Regions from separate parts of the Pseudoalteromonas sp. SG43-5 genome, predicted to be linked through region 2. Evidence: riboswitches for the same ligand, from Rfam matches in the RefSeq annotation. Region 2 holds a riboswitch; the other holds the start of a gene.
What was found. Region 2 has a riboswitch for cobalamin ahead of H5161_RS09830 (TonB-dependent receptor domain-containing protein). Riboswitches for the same ligand answer to the same signal wherever they lie in the genome.
Positions count from the first base shown of each region.

Region 1: another riboswitch for cobalamin. It lies ahead of H5161_RS00985 (ABC transporter ATP-binding protein); the one in region 2 lies ahead of H5161_RS09830 (TonB-dependent receptor domain-containing protein).

Region 1 covers NZ_JACJFA010000001.1:208,642-216,162, reverse strand. Annotated here, with positions in the region: gene H5161_RS01005 (response regulator) at 1-799, opposite strand, end outside; gene H5161_RS01000 (DUF413 domain-containing protein) at 886-1,260, opposite strand; gene H5161_RS00995 (LysR family transcriptional regulator) at 1,352-2,224, shown strand; gene H5161_RS00990 (porin) at 2,391-3,323, shown strand; cobalamin riboswitch at 3,385-3,519, shown strand; gene H5161_RS00985 (ABC transporter ATP-binding protein) at 3,765-4,577, shown strand; gene H5161_RS00980 (iron ABC transporter permease) at 4,579-5,583, shown strand; gene H5161_RS00975 (cobyric acid synthase) at 5,588-7,072, shown strand; gene cobO (cob(I)yrinic acid a,c-diamide adenosyltransferase) at 7,065-7,521, shown strand, end outside.
Region 2 covers NZ_JACJFA010000007.1:126,734-134,254, forward strand. Annotated here, with positions in the region: gene H5161_RS09810 (ketopantoate reductase family protein) at 1-479, opposite strand, end outside; gene H5161_RS09815 (VanZ family protein) at 472-825, opposite strand; gene H5161_RS09820 (YajQ family cyclic di-GMP-binding protein) at 978-1,460, shown strand; gene H5161_RS09825 (hypothetical protein) at 1,649-2,443, shown strand; cobalamin riboswitch at 2,498-2,682, shown strand; gene H5161_RS09830 (TonB-dependent receptor domain-containing protein) at 2,719-4,563, shown strand; gene msrA (peptide-methionine (S)-S-oxide reductase MsrA) at 4,641-5,177, opposite strand; gene H5161_RS09840 (efflux RND transporter permease subunit) at 5,263-7,521, opposite strand, start outside.

The DNA of each region.
Region 1 (7,521 bases), on a different contig from region 2:
AACGACGATTTGGTAAATTAGTTAAATAATCCGTGTTGGCTTGTCGCCTTATGGTGGCTATAAGGTCTAACATATCGACGTTTTGACTAAGCCTGCAGTAAAACTCTTCGCTATTAAAAGGTTTGTGCAAATAATCGTTTGCGCCATTTTTTAAAAATAAACTAGAAAGCCCTACAGAGTCAGAACCCGAAATACCAATAATAGCTTTTTCATCATTGCTATATAAGCGGCGAATCTCGCTACATAGTTCATCGCCATTCATGTTGGGCATTTCATTATCAGTAATAATAACTGAAATATCAGGTGAAGCTTCAAGCAGGTTTAACGCTTCTTGTCCGTCTTGCGCTTCAATAATTTGATACTTATGGCGCACTAATAAACTACAAATGTATCGTCGGGTCGATTTAGAGTCGTCAACAACGAGTACTTTTACATTTTCGTTGCGAGGCAGGCGCTGTAACTGTTTTTCGAGGTACTGATAAGCTTGTTTATTTTCTTTAATGATGTAATCGATGATTGGGTATTTTTCTACAGTGTCGCGAGTTTTTTTATCAATATTGCCCGTCATTACAATAGTTGGAATGTCTGCATTAATAGTACAAGGTACAGCCTCACCTAATGGGGCATCAGGTAATATAAAGTCAACTACAGCGCAAAAATAGCTATTTTTACTTATAAGCTCTTTTGTTTGCGCTAATGACTCAGCTATATCAACTTCATAACCAGCCTTAAGCGCGATGTGCTTTTGCACTCGCGCCATGGCAGGTGTATCTTCAACTATTAGTATTTTTCGCGTCACGGAACAACCCTATATATATTTTGCAAAAATATTTGCTTATACAAGTTGTAACTGTTAAAACGCAAAAAAGCAAATAACTTAAATACTTACAGATTATCCGCTTCTGAATAATACTCTTGGCTAATCGGCGCCGAGCTCGACATTTTTGAACGGCCAAATAAAGTATGAAACTTAGTTTTGCAGGTCGTTAGTTTTAAGTATTTTACCCAAGCTCGTTCGATTGGGTTGGTAGGTTCTTGTGAGCCAGTTACGACTGCTACAAACTGTTCTTGGTGTTCGTTTTGCGGCTCAATTGTTTTACTGTATAAGCCTTTTAAAACAACTCCGTGTTGTTCAAGTATGCTGGCTTCTAATAAGGTGAAGTTTCCGCTGCGGCTAAAGCCTCGTGGAAAGTTTTGATCATCATAAAATTGACGTTGGCTAACAAATGCTTGGCGTAGTAATGAAATGTTATTGCTCATAGCTTTATCCTCATACCTTAGTAATTAGCTGGAGTATGATGCAAGTTTGGCAATTTATTAAACAAATTATTTTTATCGTGAGGATAAAAAATTGGATATCGATTTATTAAAAACATTTGTTGAGGTAGTGCGTACGCGTCACTTTGGTAAAGCGGCCGAAAACCTTTATATTACGCAGTCTGCAGTGAGCTTTAGAATTCGCCAATTAGAGCAAGGACTTGGTGTTAATTTGTTTATTCGCCAGCGTAATAACATTCAACTTACAGCACCTGGCGAGCGTTTATTACCCCATGCACAAATGATTATTACGGGCATGCAACGCGCCAAAGTGGATGTTGCGCTTGCCGATAATATGCATAAGCAAATTAGCTTAGCAGGAACGCCCAATATTTGGGATGCTTTTTTACAGTTTGGTATAACAAATATTGTATCAGCGATGCCGGGCGTGTCATTAGTCGCAGAAGTTAAAGCACAACAAGAAAGCACTCGGCTGTTATTAGAACGCACGCTTGATTTGGCAATATTGTTTGATCCACCAAAAGTAGACGAGCTAGTGGTAGAGCGAATCTGTGAGTTGCCAATCATTCCCGTAAGCGGATACGACACTGCAACGAACGAAAACTTTTTTGATAATCAGTATGTATATGTTGATTGGGGAACTACTTTCTCACTTTGGCATGCGCGTCAGTTTACCGGTAAAACACCGCCTTATTTTAGAACCAGCACAGGACGTATTGCACTTGATTTAATACTGCAATGTGGCGGCAGTGCATTTATACCTCAAGTATTGGTAGAAGGGCATTTAGAAAAAGGTGAACTGTTTCATGTTAAAGATGTAGAAAATACCTCGCGAGACGTGTTTATAGCGTATCACAGAGACAACGAGCAAAAAGAGTTAATAGAAACCTTAGTTAATTTACTATCGCAAATGACCCCAAGCTTGTCATTAAAGAAAAGTAAGTAAGTTCGGCCGTTTATTAGGCTTTCATGTTATTTTGATTTCAAATTTAATGCATTTTTATTAATAAAAAAAGACATTAATATTTCCATTGTAATATTACTGTCATTTAGCGGTGACAAAATGCAGCAGTTTTAAAAATTAGTCTTTTGTGATTATCCAAGGAAATAACATGAAATTTGTAAAATCGAGCTTATGCTTAGCACTATTAAGTGGTTTATCTTTTAATGCACTTGCCGATGTAGACATTTACGGTAAAGCGAATGTAACAGTGCAATCATCTGATGACGGCGAAGGATCTTTTACTGAGATAAAAAGTAATGCATCTCGTCTTGGTGTTAAAGGTTCTGAAAAAATAAATGATAGTTTAGAAGCGGTATATAAGTTTGAGTTTCAAGTTGATGTGTCTGATGCTGATTCAAAAGGCGATAACGACGACAATATTTCTGCGCGTAACCAATACGTTGGTTTAAAAGGTGCGTTTGGCCAAGTGGTTATTGGTCGTAACGATACTGCGCTTAAACAATCTCAAGGTAAGTTAGACTTGTTTAACGACCTTGAAGGCGATATTAAAAATGTATTTAAAGGTGAAAACCGTTTAGGGAATACTGTTAGTTATTCATCAAACTCATACGAAGGTTTTAAAGTACTTGCTACTTTTGTAGCTGAAGATGATGTAGACGCTGATAACGGTTACTCAATGGCGGTTACTTACGGTGACGTGGCACTTAAAAAGAGCGCAGTATATGCCTCTATCGCAGCCGATAGTGAAGTAAATGGCTACGATGTAGTACGCGCGTCAATCCAAGGTAAAGTTGAAAACTTTAAGTTAGGTGCAATGTACCAAACACAAGAAAAAGTTGACGGCAGCGCAGAAGCGGATGGTTATCTATTAAATGCAGCTTACAGCATGGGTAACAACACATTTAAAGTACAATACCAAGACATGGACTTTGACGACAGCGACGATAAGTCAGCAATATCAGTTGGTCTTGATCACAAATTAAATAAAAACATTAAAGTATTTGGCTTTTACTCAAGCTTCGACATGGACAACAACGTTGACCAAGACTACGTAGGCTTAGGTATGGAATACAAGTTTTAACTATTCGCTAAATTAGTTAAAACACTCCCTTTTTAACCGCGCTCTTTTGAGTGCGGTTTTTTTTGCTTTAAATTATTTACTTAGCCGCCCATAATAGAGCTTCATTTGGAATGAGGTGCGAGTCCTCGACTGTTCCCGCAACTGTAATTAGCGCAAAGCTTTAAGTCAGATACAAATGGTATAATACCAATTTTATTAAAAACATGATCTTTCTAGCGAATTAAATAACTTACTAACTTCGTTAAAAATTATTCATATAGAACAAGTATATGTCATAATTTCCGCTTTGTTATTAAGCTATTTCTTTGTCGCTATAATAAATCACTAATTTAATGCAATTGGTATAAATTCTTTTAACGAGCGGGTTTACTCATTTTTTCTTGTAGTGCATTAGTATTTTTATCGCATTTTAGTGAGTTTAATCCCGTCTAGGACTGACTATTGCACACTCAAACGCCATTAAATATACCATTACTAAACGTTAAAAACGTATCGTGGGGTATTGGCAATAAAACGATCCTCAAAAAAATAAACCTTAAAATAACCACAGGTAAATTTGTTGGTTTAATTGGACCTAATGGCGCAGGTAAATCGAGCTTATTGCGTTGTTTATATCGTTTTAATAAACCCAGTGATGGCGTTGTAGAGTTTAACAACACCGATATTTGGCAGCTAAAAAGCGATGAGTACGCAAAAAAAGTAGCGGTTGTTTTACAAGAAACCCCGTCGCAATTTAACTTAAGCGTATTTGATGTTATTGCACTTGGGCTAACGCCTCATAAATCGCTATTTAGCTCAGTAACTAACATTGATAAACAAAAAATTACCCAAGCTATCAACACTGTAGGGTTGGCAGATCATATCGATCAAAGCTTTGAGTCACTTTCGGGTGGTGAAAAGCAACGTGCCTTGATAGCCCGCGCCATAGTTCAGCAACCTCAGTTGTTAATAATGGACGAACCAACTAGCCATTTAGATGTTAAATACCAAATACAGGTAATGGAGCTTGCTAAATCGTTGGGTGTAACGGTGTTTGCATCGTTTCACGATTTAAACTTAGCTTCTGCAATGTGCGATGAACTAGTGATTATTAAAAATGGTGAAATTACACATACAGGCACGCCAAGTGAGGTATTAACCGAAAACATGCTAGGCGACGTTTTTGGTGTCTGCGCTCAAGTAAATAACCACCCGCAAATATCGGAGTCGGGAAATAGCATCCCTCATATCACTTACTTTTATGGTTACGAATAATATGAGCGCAGTTAATACTCGCCAATCACTTGCGCTATTTATCAGTGCTGCAGCTGCTTTATTTAGCTTATTTGCAGCACTTAGTTTTGGCGCAGCAGAGACCTCACTTCAAGATGTATTTAATAGCTTTTTACTCTCAAATGATGCGTCTTTTAATTCGCGTATTATTTTTGAACTAAGAATGCCACGCACATTACTCGCCTTTTTAGCCGGCTCTGGCTTAGCAATTGCGGGGCTTATTTTACAAACGGTAACGCGTAACCCTTTAGCCGATCCTTACTTATTTGGTATATCGTCGGGTGCCTCATTTGGCGTGGTGTTACTTATGGCATTAGCAGGTATTAGCGCAGGTTTTATGTTATCGGCAGCAGCGTTATTAGGTAGCTTACTTGCCATGAGTTTATTAATACTTATTGCAGGTAGGCAGCAAAGTGCACAGGTAGAATCAATGCTATTAGCTGGTGTTGCGCTGTCGTTTTTATTTAGTGCATTTACCAGCTTGTTACTTTATTGGAGCGATCCTCAGGCGGTAGCCGCTATTTTATTTTGGACACTGGGCAGCTTTGCTCGTGCACAGTGGGCTACGCTTAGTTTGCCTTTATTGGTAATCACATTGTGTACGTTTGTAATGCTGAGCTTTAGAAGGCAGCTAAATGCTATGTTACTTGGCGATGAAAGCGCAATTACATTAGGTGTTAGGGTTCAGCGCTTTAGAATACTTATGCTGGTGTTGAGCTCATTAATTACCGCTGTGCTGGTGGCTATGTGTGGTGGTATTGGGTTTGTAGGATTAATGGTGCCGCATATTGTGCGCTTTTTTATATCCCAAGGCACCATCGCTGGCTTACTGGTAACCAGCTTGGTGGGCGGTACATTTATGGTGTGGGTTGATGTACTTTCGCGCTCATTGCTGAAAAACCAAGAACTGCCCGTAGGTGTTATTACTGCAGCTATTGGTAGCGTGTTCTTTTTGAGTTTATTGTTTTTTAGAAAGCGAAGGGTGTAATTCCATGAAAACCTTAATGGTGCAAGGCACTACATCAGATGCTGGTAAAAGCACTTTAGTTGCTGCCCTTTGCAGGGTGTTTGCTAAGCGAGGGGTAAAGGTTGCGCCTTTTAAACCACAAAATATGGCACTTAATAGCGCAGTAACAAAAGATGGCGGCGAAATTGGTCGTGCGCAAGCTTTGCAAGCAATAGCAGCTAAAGTAGAGCCAGAAATAGACTTTAACCCTATATTACTTAAGCCTAATAGCGACACGGGCGCACAAGTGATTATTCACGGAAAAGCCGTTAGTAATATGGAAGCGGGCAAATATCACGACTATAAAAAAGTGGCGATGGATGCAGTAATTACTTCACATAACCGCTTAGCTAAACGCTTTGAATTACTCCTTGTTGAAGGGGCTGGGAGCCCTGCTGAAATAAATCTGCGTGAAAACGATATTGCTAACATGGGCTACGCCGAAGAGGTAGATTGCCCAGTAATTATAATTGCTGATATTGATAAAGGCGGCGTATTTGCACACTTGGTAGGTACGCTTGCGTTGTTAAGCGAGTCAGAACAAGCGCGCGTAAAGGGTTTTGTTATAAACCGCTTTAGAGGCGATATAGGTTTGCTGCAAGGCGGGCTTGATTGGCTTGAAGAATACACAAACAAACCCGTACTTGGCGTATTACCTTATTTACACGACCTTGCGCTTGATGCTGAAGACGCCGTCGCAATTGATAATAACGTAACTAACGCCACAATTAATATTGCAGTGCTGCTTGTACCCCACATTAGTAACCACACCGATTTTGATGCACTGCGTTTGCACCCAAACATTAATATAAATTATGTGCGCCATACGCAAACGATCCCAGACGTTGATCTGATAATTCTCCCAGGCAGTAAAAATGTGCTGGGTGATTTAAGTTTTTTGAAAAATGAAGGCTGGGACACTCAAATTAAGCGCCACTTACGCTATGGTGGTAAAGTACTTGGTATTTGTGGCGGCATGCAAATGCTGGGCAATACGCTCAACGATCCCGAGGGTATTGAGTCATCATTAAAGCAAGTAAATGGGCTTGCTCTGTGCGATTTTGAAACCACGCTAACAACACAAAAAGTATTAACTAAAATAACCGCTACACTGCTTTTAAATAACCAATCAACACCCTGTAGTGGTTACGAAATACATGTAGGGATTAGCCAAGGTGCAGCGCTTAATAAGCCATTTTTAACCTTTGATGAAAGCCACCCACATGGCTTTACGTTTGATGGCTTTATTAGCGATGATAACGCCATTGCGGGCACTTATTTACATGGCTTATTTGATGAAGCCGATGCTACATCGCAAATTTTAAAATGGGTAAAACCAAGCGCCTCAATTAACCCAATTAGTATTGCCGCTCACCGCGAGCAGCAGTTAGAACGATTAGCAACCATGTGCGAAACGCATTTAAACATACAGCAAATTATCTCGATTTATGAAGGGCACAATAATGACTGAACAAAACAACGATAAGCATAAGCAGCGCCAACAAAAAGTAAAAGAACAAGTGGATGCACGTGTTGCCGCCGCACAAGATGTAAAAGGTATTTTTCAGGTAATTACCGGTAATGGTAAAGGTAAATCAACCTCAGGCTTTGGCGTTGTAGCACGCTGCGTTGGACATGGTAAAAAAGCAGCCGTTTGCCAATATATTAAAGGTACGTGGGAATGTGGCGAGCGTAATTTATTACAAGGTGCAGGTGTTGAGTTTGTTGTAATGAACACCGGTTTTACTTGGGATACGCAAAATAAAGAAGCCGATACTGCAGCCGCGCAGGCAACATGGCAAGAGTCAAAACGTATGCTTGCTGATAGCAGTATTGATTTAGTATTACTTGATGAGCTTACGTATATGGTGACTTACGGCTACGTTGATTTAGATGAAGTAGTAACAGCCCTTAATAACC
Region 2 (7,521 bases):
GCTATTGGCGCACTATTTTGAAGTGCAAGCTCATTACAGCCACCAATAACGCTTTGTCCTTCACCTGTGTGTTGCACAATATATTGGTTTGATTTAAAGCCCGCTATGCTTGTCGTTAAAAAGTAGAGTGCTTGATGGGTGTTTAGCTGGTTATTTATCTCATCAACGTTGCCCATTCCATTGTGCGAAAGTACAACAGAGCAATGTGTTGGTAAAAATGGCTTTATTTGAGAAAACGCATCAAGCACTTGAAAAGCTTTAACGGTAAATAAAATTACATCAAATTCAGTTGCTTTATCTAGCTGATTTAATGAAATAAATTTAGCGTCAATTTTTTTTGATGCACCCTTACCTCTGCTGTAAAAGCGGGTGTTTGTTGGGTTTTTACGAGTTAAAACACTGACATTATGCGATGCGCTCAAAAAGTGGCTCAGCAATAAGCCAATAGCGCCATCGCCAACGATTAAAATATTAGCCATGTGGGTTCTTTTTTCGAGGTGTAAAAATTACTCTAAGTAAAAAGTAGCTTGCAGCACCTGCAAAATCAGCAAAAAAATCACCAAGTGATGCTTGCCTATAAGGTAGTGCGTCTTGCATTATTTCTATCGAGGCGCCATAGCCTGCTAATAAGAGTATTTGAGCATATAAAGGAAGCTTAAAAGCCTTATCCATTATTATGGCTAATATAAAAAAAATCCCAAAATGGGCGACTTTATCAACATGAGGGAATAAATTTACAACGCCACCTTTTATTTCTTTAGCAAATAAAAAGGTGAAAGCCACTATGCTGATTAAAAAAACTGCTTGATAAACACGCCTTGTCACGACAAATCCTAAAATCGCTTAAAAAAGAGGCGCAAGTATATCAAACTAATTTAGTATCGCACCTGAACAAGATGCAGAAAAATGTAAAGATTTATAATTTTAGCGTTATAATTGCCACATAAAATTAAGATTAAATAGTTAGGAGTATACTAATGCCTTCATTTGATATTGTATCTGAAGTAGAAATGAACGAAGCTAAAAATGCGGTTGATAACGCAAACCGTGAATTAGAGACTCGCTTTGATTTTAGAGGCGTTGATGCATCTATTGAGCTAAACGATAAAACAATTAAGCTTAAAGCAGAAGCTGACTCTCAAGTTATGCAGTTGTTCGATATTTTAGCGGGAAAAATTTCAAAGCGCGGTATGGATGTAGCTAGTTTAGAACTTCAAGATATTAGCCGTGCAGGAAAAAATGTATTTCGTAACGTTGGGTTAAAGCAAGGTATCGAAAAAGACATGGCCAAAAAAGTGGTTAAAGCCATTAAAGATTCAAAAGTTAAAGTACAAGCCGCTATTCAAGGCGAAGAAGTGCGTGTGACAGGTAAAAAGCGTGACGATCTTCAAGAGGCAATGCAGGTAGTACGCAGTGCCGATTTAGGTCAGCCTTTTCAGTTTAAAAACTTTCGTGACTAATTTATAAACTGTTTTTAATAAAAATGCTTTAATTTGTCTATATTTGCAGACAGATTAAAGCTACTTAATTTTTTACAACTTTCCCACCTTATCCTCTCGTAGTTCTGCATGTATTAATCCACCTTTTGATATTTAAGCTATTATATTTAATTGAATATAATAAAAATTTCACTCTAGAAGGTATTAAAATGAGACCCCATCAATTATTTCTGTTATTTGTTTTGCTTATATTTACCAAGCCAAGCTTATCAAAGCCAGTTGATATTGATGTATTGGTCGAAGATGGCTACTTTCCGATTATTATTAACGCGCAAAAAAAGCAGGGCTTTGCTCCTGAGTTTATTAATATTTTAAACGACGCACAGGAGGAATTTAACTTTATACTTATTTCTTTACCTGTAAAAAGGCTTACTTTGTCTGTTGAAAAAAATAACTTCGACGTTTTATTTTTAATGGCAATGCAATGGCTGCCAAAAACAACGCAGAAAAACATTGAAAAAACTGAATTTTATACCATCACCAAAAACGAGCTTTATACACTCAAAGAGAATGCATCAGAACAAACTTATTTTGACAATCTGGACAAATTAACCAAAGTTGGGGTTTTAGGGTATTCGTATCAATTTGCAGGATTTAATACAAATGCCGAATACTTGAGAGAAGAGCACCAGGTAAGCCTTACAATCGATGAATTCAATGTAGTTAAAATGCTGCTATTAAGGCGCGCTGAAGTCGGGGTTTTAAACAGTATTGCTTATCAGTATTTTAAAAAGCAGAATATCTTAAATATGGATTTACTATTTAAGAGTGACGTACCAGATGCAGTGTATGAAACACATTTTTTGATTAACTCACAATCAAATAAAATATCTAGTCGCAAAATGGATGAAATATTAAATTTACCTACTACACAAATGCAACTTCAGAAGCTACTTGATAAGTACGGTATTCCTTCAAGCTATAATAATACAGCACTGAACTGAAATAGCTTTTAGCTATATAGACGTCCATTGACATTTGTAAACAAAATGCTCACAATGACGGCATATTTTCAAGGTGCTTGCTAGCCACTTCATGTAATGATTTTTTTAGCAGGATAATCGGGAAGTTGGTGCGTTTTCATGATGACTACAAGCCCAACACTGCCCCCGCAACGGTAGAGTATTGCATGTTTTTATGTGCTTACTGAGTCCGGAGACCGGCCTTGATGCAATCTTACTTACTTAAATCTTTGCGGTGGGCAAAGGTAGGGGATCTCATGTTAAACAAAACAACTCTAGGCGTTGCAATTTCTGCTGCGCTTTCATTTTCTGTGTCTGGTGCAGAGCAATCAATTGAAAAAATAACCGTTACAGCTAATAAGTTTGAGCAATCAATTAACGACGTTTTAGTGAGTGTAAATGTTATTGAACGTGCTGAAATAGAAGCTAGTAACGTACGCGATTTACCTACACTTTTAAGCACGCGAGTGGGTTTTCAAGTTAATCCAAACGGTGGTTTTGGTCAAAATACAGGTGTGTCACTTCGTGGTACAGGCTCTGGCGATACGTTGATTTTAATTGACGGTGTACGTACAGGCTCAGCAACACTTGGTCAAAAAGCACTAAATAATGTCCCTTTAAATAGTATTGAACGCATAGAAATTATTAAAGGCTCTCGCGCGGCTGTTTATGGCTCTGATGCACTCGCTGGTGTTATTAATATTATTACGCGTGAGTCAGATAACTTATCCCTAAGCGCTACATTTGGTTCTGACTCTTATCAAAATTATCAAGTTGCAGGCTCTGTAAAATCAGATGATATAACAACAGCATTTAACGCAGGCTTTGAAAAAACAGATAACTTTGATGTATTGCAAGGCGTAGCACCTGATGAAGATGGCTATGAAAATAAAAACCTTGGGTTTAAAGTAAACTACACCGATGCACATTACGGCGACTTTAAGTTATTAGGCCAATACAGTGAAGGTTATGCAGATTACGACAGTAGCTTTAGCCCAGCAGATAGTACGATTGAACGAGATGACTTTAAAAACTATCAACTTTCTACAGGTTGGAGCAAAAACTACACTAACCAAACGCATAGTATTGATTTAGCGCTTTCAACAGATGATTCAGACAATACATATGTCGATTTTTCAGTTGGGCCAACAACAAGTACCTTTATAACTAAACGCACACAAATTGATTATAACGGGCAGTACCTGTTATCTAATGAACTTAACATTAGTGGTGGTATTAATTGGTACAACGATGATGTATCTCACAGTTCAACGCAGTATGATATGCAAGAGCGTGATGTATTAGCAGTATTTGTTGGGGCCTATTACAATGCTGAAAAAGTGTTAGTTAATTTAACAATTCGCCAAGACGATGATGAACAGTTTGGTGATGAAACAACATATACAGCCGCTGCGGGTTATCATTTATCTGAAGACGCCACGTTCCGTATAAGCCAAAGCACTGGTTTTAAAGCACCTACATTTAACGATTTATACTTTCCGGCTTTTCCTGGTTTTCCACCTTCATCTAATCCTGATTTAGAGCCTGAGAAATCATTAAATCAAGAGATTGGGTTAAATGTAGGTTTTGATATAGCAAGTATTGACGTTGCTATTTTTAGAAATGATATTGAAGATAAGATATCTTTAGATTCTAACTTTTTTCCTATCAACTTAAATGAAGCACGCTACGAAGGGGTTGAATTTAGCTTATCTCAGCAGTTTTTTGGTTTTGATAGCAACCTTAACTTTGCTTATTTAAGTGCAGAAGACGAAGAAACGGGCGCAGAGTTACGTAATGTTGCTAAACGCACATTTAACTGGGAACTTGCAAAACAGTTTGGTGCTTTTGATGCAAGGTTAGACATGCAATACCGTAGTGACCGAGAAGGTGCAGTAACGCGCTTAGGTTCTTACACGCTGTGGAATTTAGCGGGTAATTACCAAGTAAATGAACACATTGAGGTTTCGCTTCGTGTAGAAAACTTATTTGATAAAGAGTATAACGCGGTTGACTCAAACGCTGATTTTACAACGGGTCAAGTGTATTACTACAACACACCAGAGCGCCGCTTTTTTGCAGGCGCAAGTTACCAGTTTTAATCGCTTTCAATAGTTAAAGAGTAAAAAAGACAAAAGCCCGATTTAAATCGGGCTTTTTACTATGCGACTAAACTTAGTTACTCAGTTAAAAACTCTTTAAATACGGTTTCAAACTTATGTAATTTAGGTGCGATTAAAATACTGCAGTAACCCTGCTGTGGGTTTTCGTTATAGTAATCTTGATGGTAATGCTCTGCTGGATAGTATGTAGTAGCAGGGCTGACTTCTGTCACAATTGGCTCACTCACATGGCTTTGCAGTTGAGCTATCATTTCATTGGTTTGCTTTAGCTGAGCTTCATCGTGATAGTAAACAACGCTTCTATACTGTGTGCCTATGTCGTTACCTTGTCGATTCAGCTGTGTTGCATCATGCAAAGTGAAAAACATTGCCAGCAGTGTTTCAAAGCTAACGACAGTTGCGTCAAATTCAATCTTAACAACCTCAGCGTGCCCTGTTGTGCCAGAGCATACAGAATTATAGGTTGGGTCGTCGGTTTCGCCGCCTGTATAGCCAGAACTCACATCTAATACGCCATTTACACGTCTAAATGCAGCATCTATACACCAAAAACAGCCGCCACCAAATGTTGCTACTTGCGTTGTTGAGCTCATAAGTATTCCTAAAATGTATATGGAGTTTAAAGGCGAGCATAAATTGTATGCGCCGCAACAACAAGGTTACGGCGCAATAAAGAGATTAGATCTCTTCGAAAGGTTTTTCAGCAGCTTGTTTATTCAGCTTTTGTTGTAAAAACTCAGGTGACTGAGTATTTCTCGACAGAGCATAATACGCAGCAGGTACAACAAAAAGAGTCAGCAGGGTAGATACAATAACCCCTGTAAACACAACTACACCAATTACCATACGACTTTCTGCACCAGGCCCAGAGGCGAGTACCAATGGTACTGAACTCATAACGGTTGTTAGTGAGGTCATTATTATTGGGCGAAGGCGCTGGGTAGCTGCTTGTAGTATTGCTTCACTAAACTCAACGCCTTTATCGCGTAATTGGTTAGTAAATTCTACAATCAAAATACCATTTTTAGCACTTAAGCCTATGAGCATGACAATACCTATTTGGCTGTAAATATTTAAGGTAAGTCCTGTAGCCCAAAGCCCAAACATAGCGCCCATTAAACCAAGCGGTACGGTAAGCATAATTACAAACGGGTGCATAAAGCTTTCAAACTGCGCAGCAAGTACTAAAAAGGTAACGGTGAGTGCAAGTATAAATACGTAGGTCATCGCTGATGCGCCTTCGTAATAAAGCTGCGATTCACCTTTGTAATCTACTGCGCCATCTATATCGTTTTCCTCAGCGGCTACCTCGTTTAAAAAGTTAAGCGCTTGCTCAAGTGTATAACCATCGGCTAAGTTGGCGCTTAATGTAATTGCGCGCATACGGTTGTAACGGTTTAAGCGTGAGGCTGTTGCTTCTTCTTTTAAGCTGATGAGGCTATCAAGTGGGACTAGTTCACCGCTTCGTGATTTAAGATATATATTTGAAATGTCAGTAGGGTTAGTAAAGTCTTCTTTAGTCCCTTTTAAAATTACATCGTATTCTTCACCACGGTCAATAAAGGTTGTAACACGGCGCTGGCCAAGCATTGTTTCAAGTGTACGGCCTACATCAGATACAGAAACGCCTAAATCAGCGGCCTTGTTTTTATCTATGCTGACTAAAAACTGCGGGAAGGTTTCTTTATAATCATGATCGATTCTTACTAAACCTGGGTTTTGCTCGGCACGCTTAATTATACGGTCACGCCAATCGGCAAGCTGAGCGTAATCATTACCTTGCAATACAAACTCAATAGGGCGAGATGAACCACCACCGCCAATACCACGGCGCATAATGGCAAATGCACGAACATCGGTAACTTCTTGCATTTTACCGCTTATTTCATCCATTACTTCCCACGTTGAGCGTTTGCGCTTATCCCAATCGGCCATACCAACAATCGCAACACCGCCGCTGCCACCCCAGCCAGGCACTCGAACAAGTACGCGACTTAGCTCACCCGCTTGCGAGTAAGGCATTAAACGCTCTTCAATTTTAGCCATATTAGCGGCGTTATTTTCGTAACTTGCGCCTTCTGGGCCGCTCATCATGATAAAGAATGTGCCACGATCTTCTTTTGGCGTTAGCTCAGAAGGAACTTGTAAAAACAACGAGTAACTAACAAAGCCAGCTAATAATAGGCTCACCATTAAACCCCATTTACGGGTTATGTTGGTGGAGAGTGAATTACGGTAACTTACTTCAATTTTAGTAAACTGGCGGTCCATCCATTGACTAAATTTATTTGGTTTGTCTGATACTTTAAGTACTTTAGAACACAAGGCTGGAGCGAGAGTCAGCGCTGTAACACTTGAGAAAAATACGGCAGCACTTACCGCCATTGCAAACTCAGTAAATAATGCCCCTATACGGCCATCCATAAACACCAATGGCACAAACACCGATATTAGTACAAGCGTGGTTGCGACAATGGCAAAACCAACTTCACGCGCACCTCTATATGCAGCTAGTAATGGCGGCTCACCCAGTTCAATACGACGGTGAATGTTTTCAAGCATTACAATGGCATCATCTACTACTAAACCAATGGCCAGTACTAAGGCAAGTAAAGTGAGTAAGTTAATTGAGTAGCCCATTGCCAACAAAAACATAAAGCTACCAACAAGTGCGACCGGTACGGTGACCGCAGGGATAAGCGTTGCTCGTATATTGCCTAAAAACAAAAATATAACGAGTACGACTAAACCCATAGAGATGGCAAGTGTGCTGTAAACTTCACTAATTGATTCTTTAATAAATACAGACGAATCGTAGCTGTCTTGAATTGTGGTGCCTTCAGGTAGGTTACGTTTGATTTTTTCAAGTTCACTGCGTGCGTTATCTACTACGGTAAGCGTGTTTGCTTTAGCTTGTTTTACAATTCCTAGGCCAAT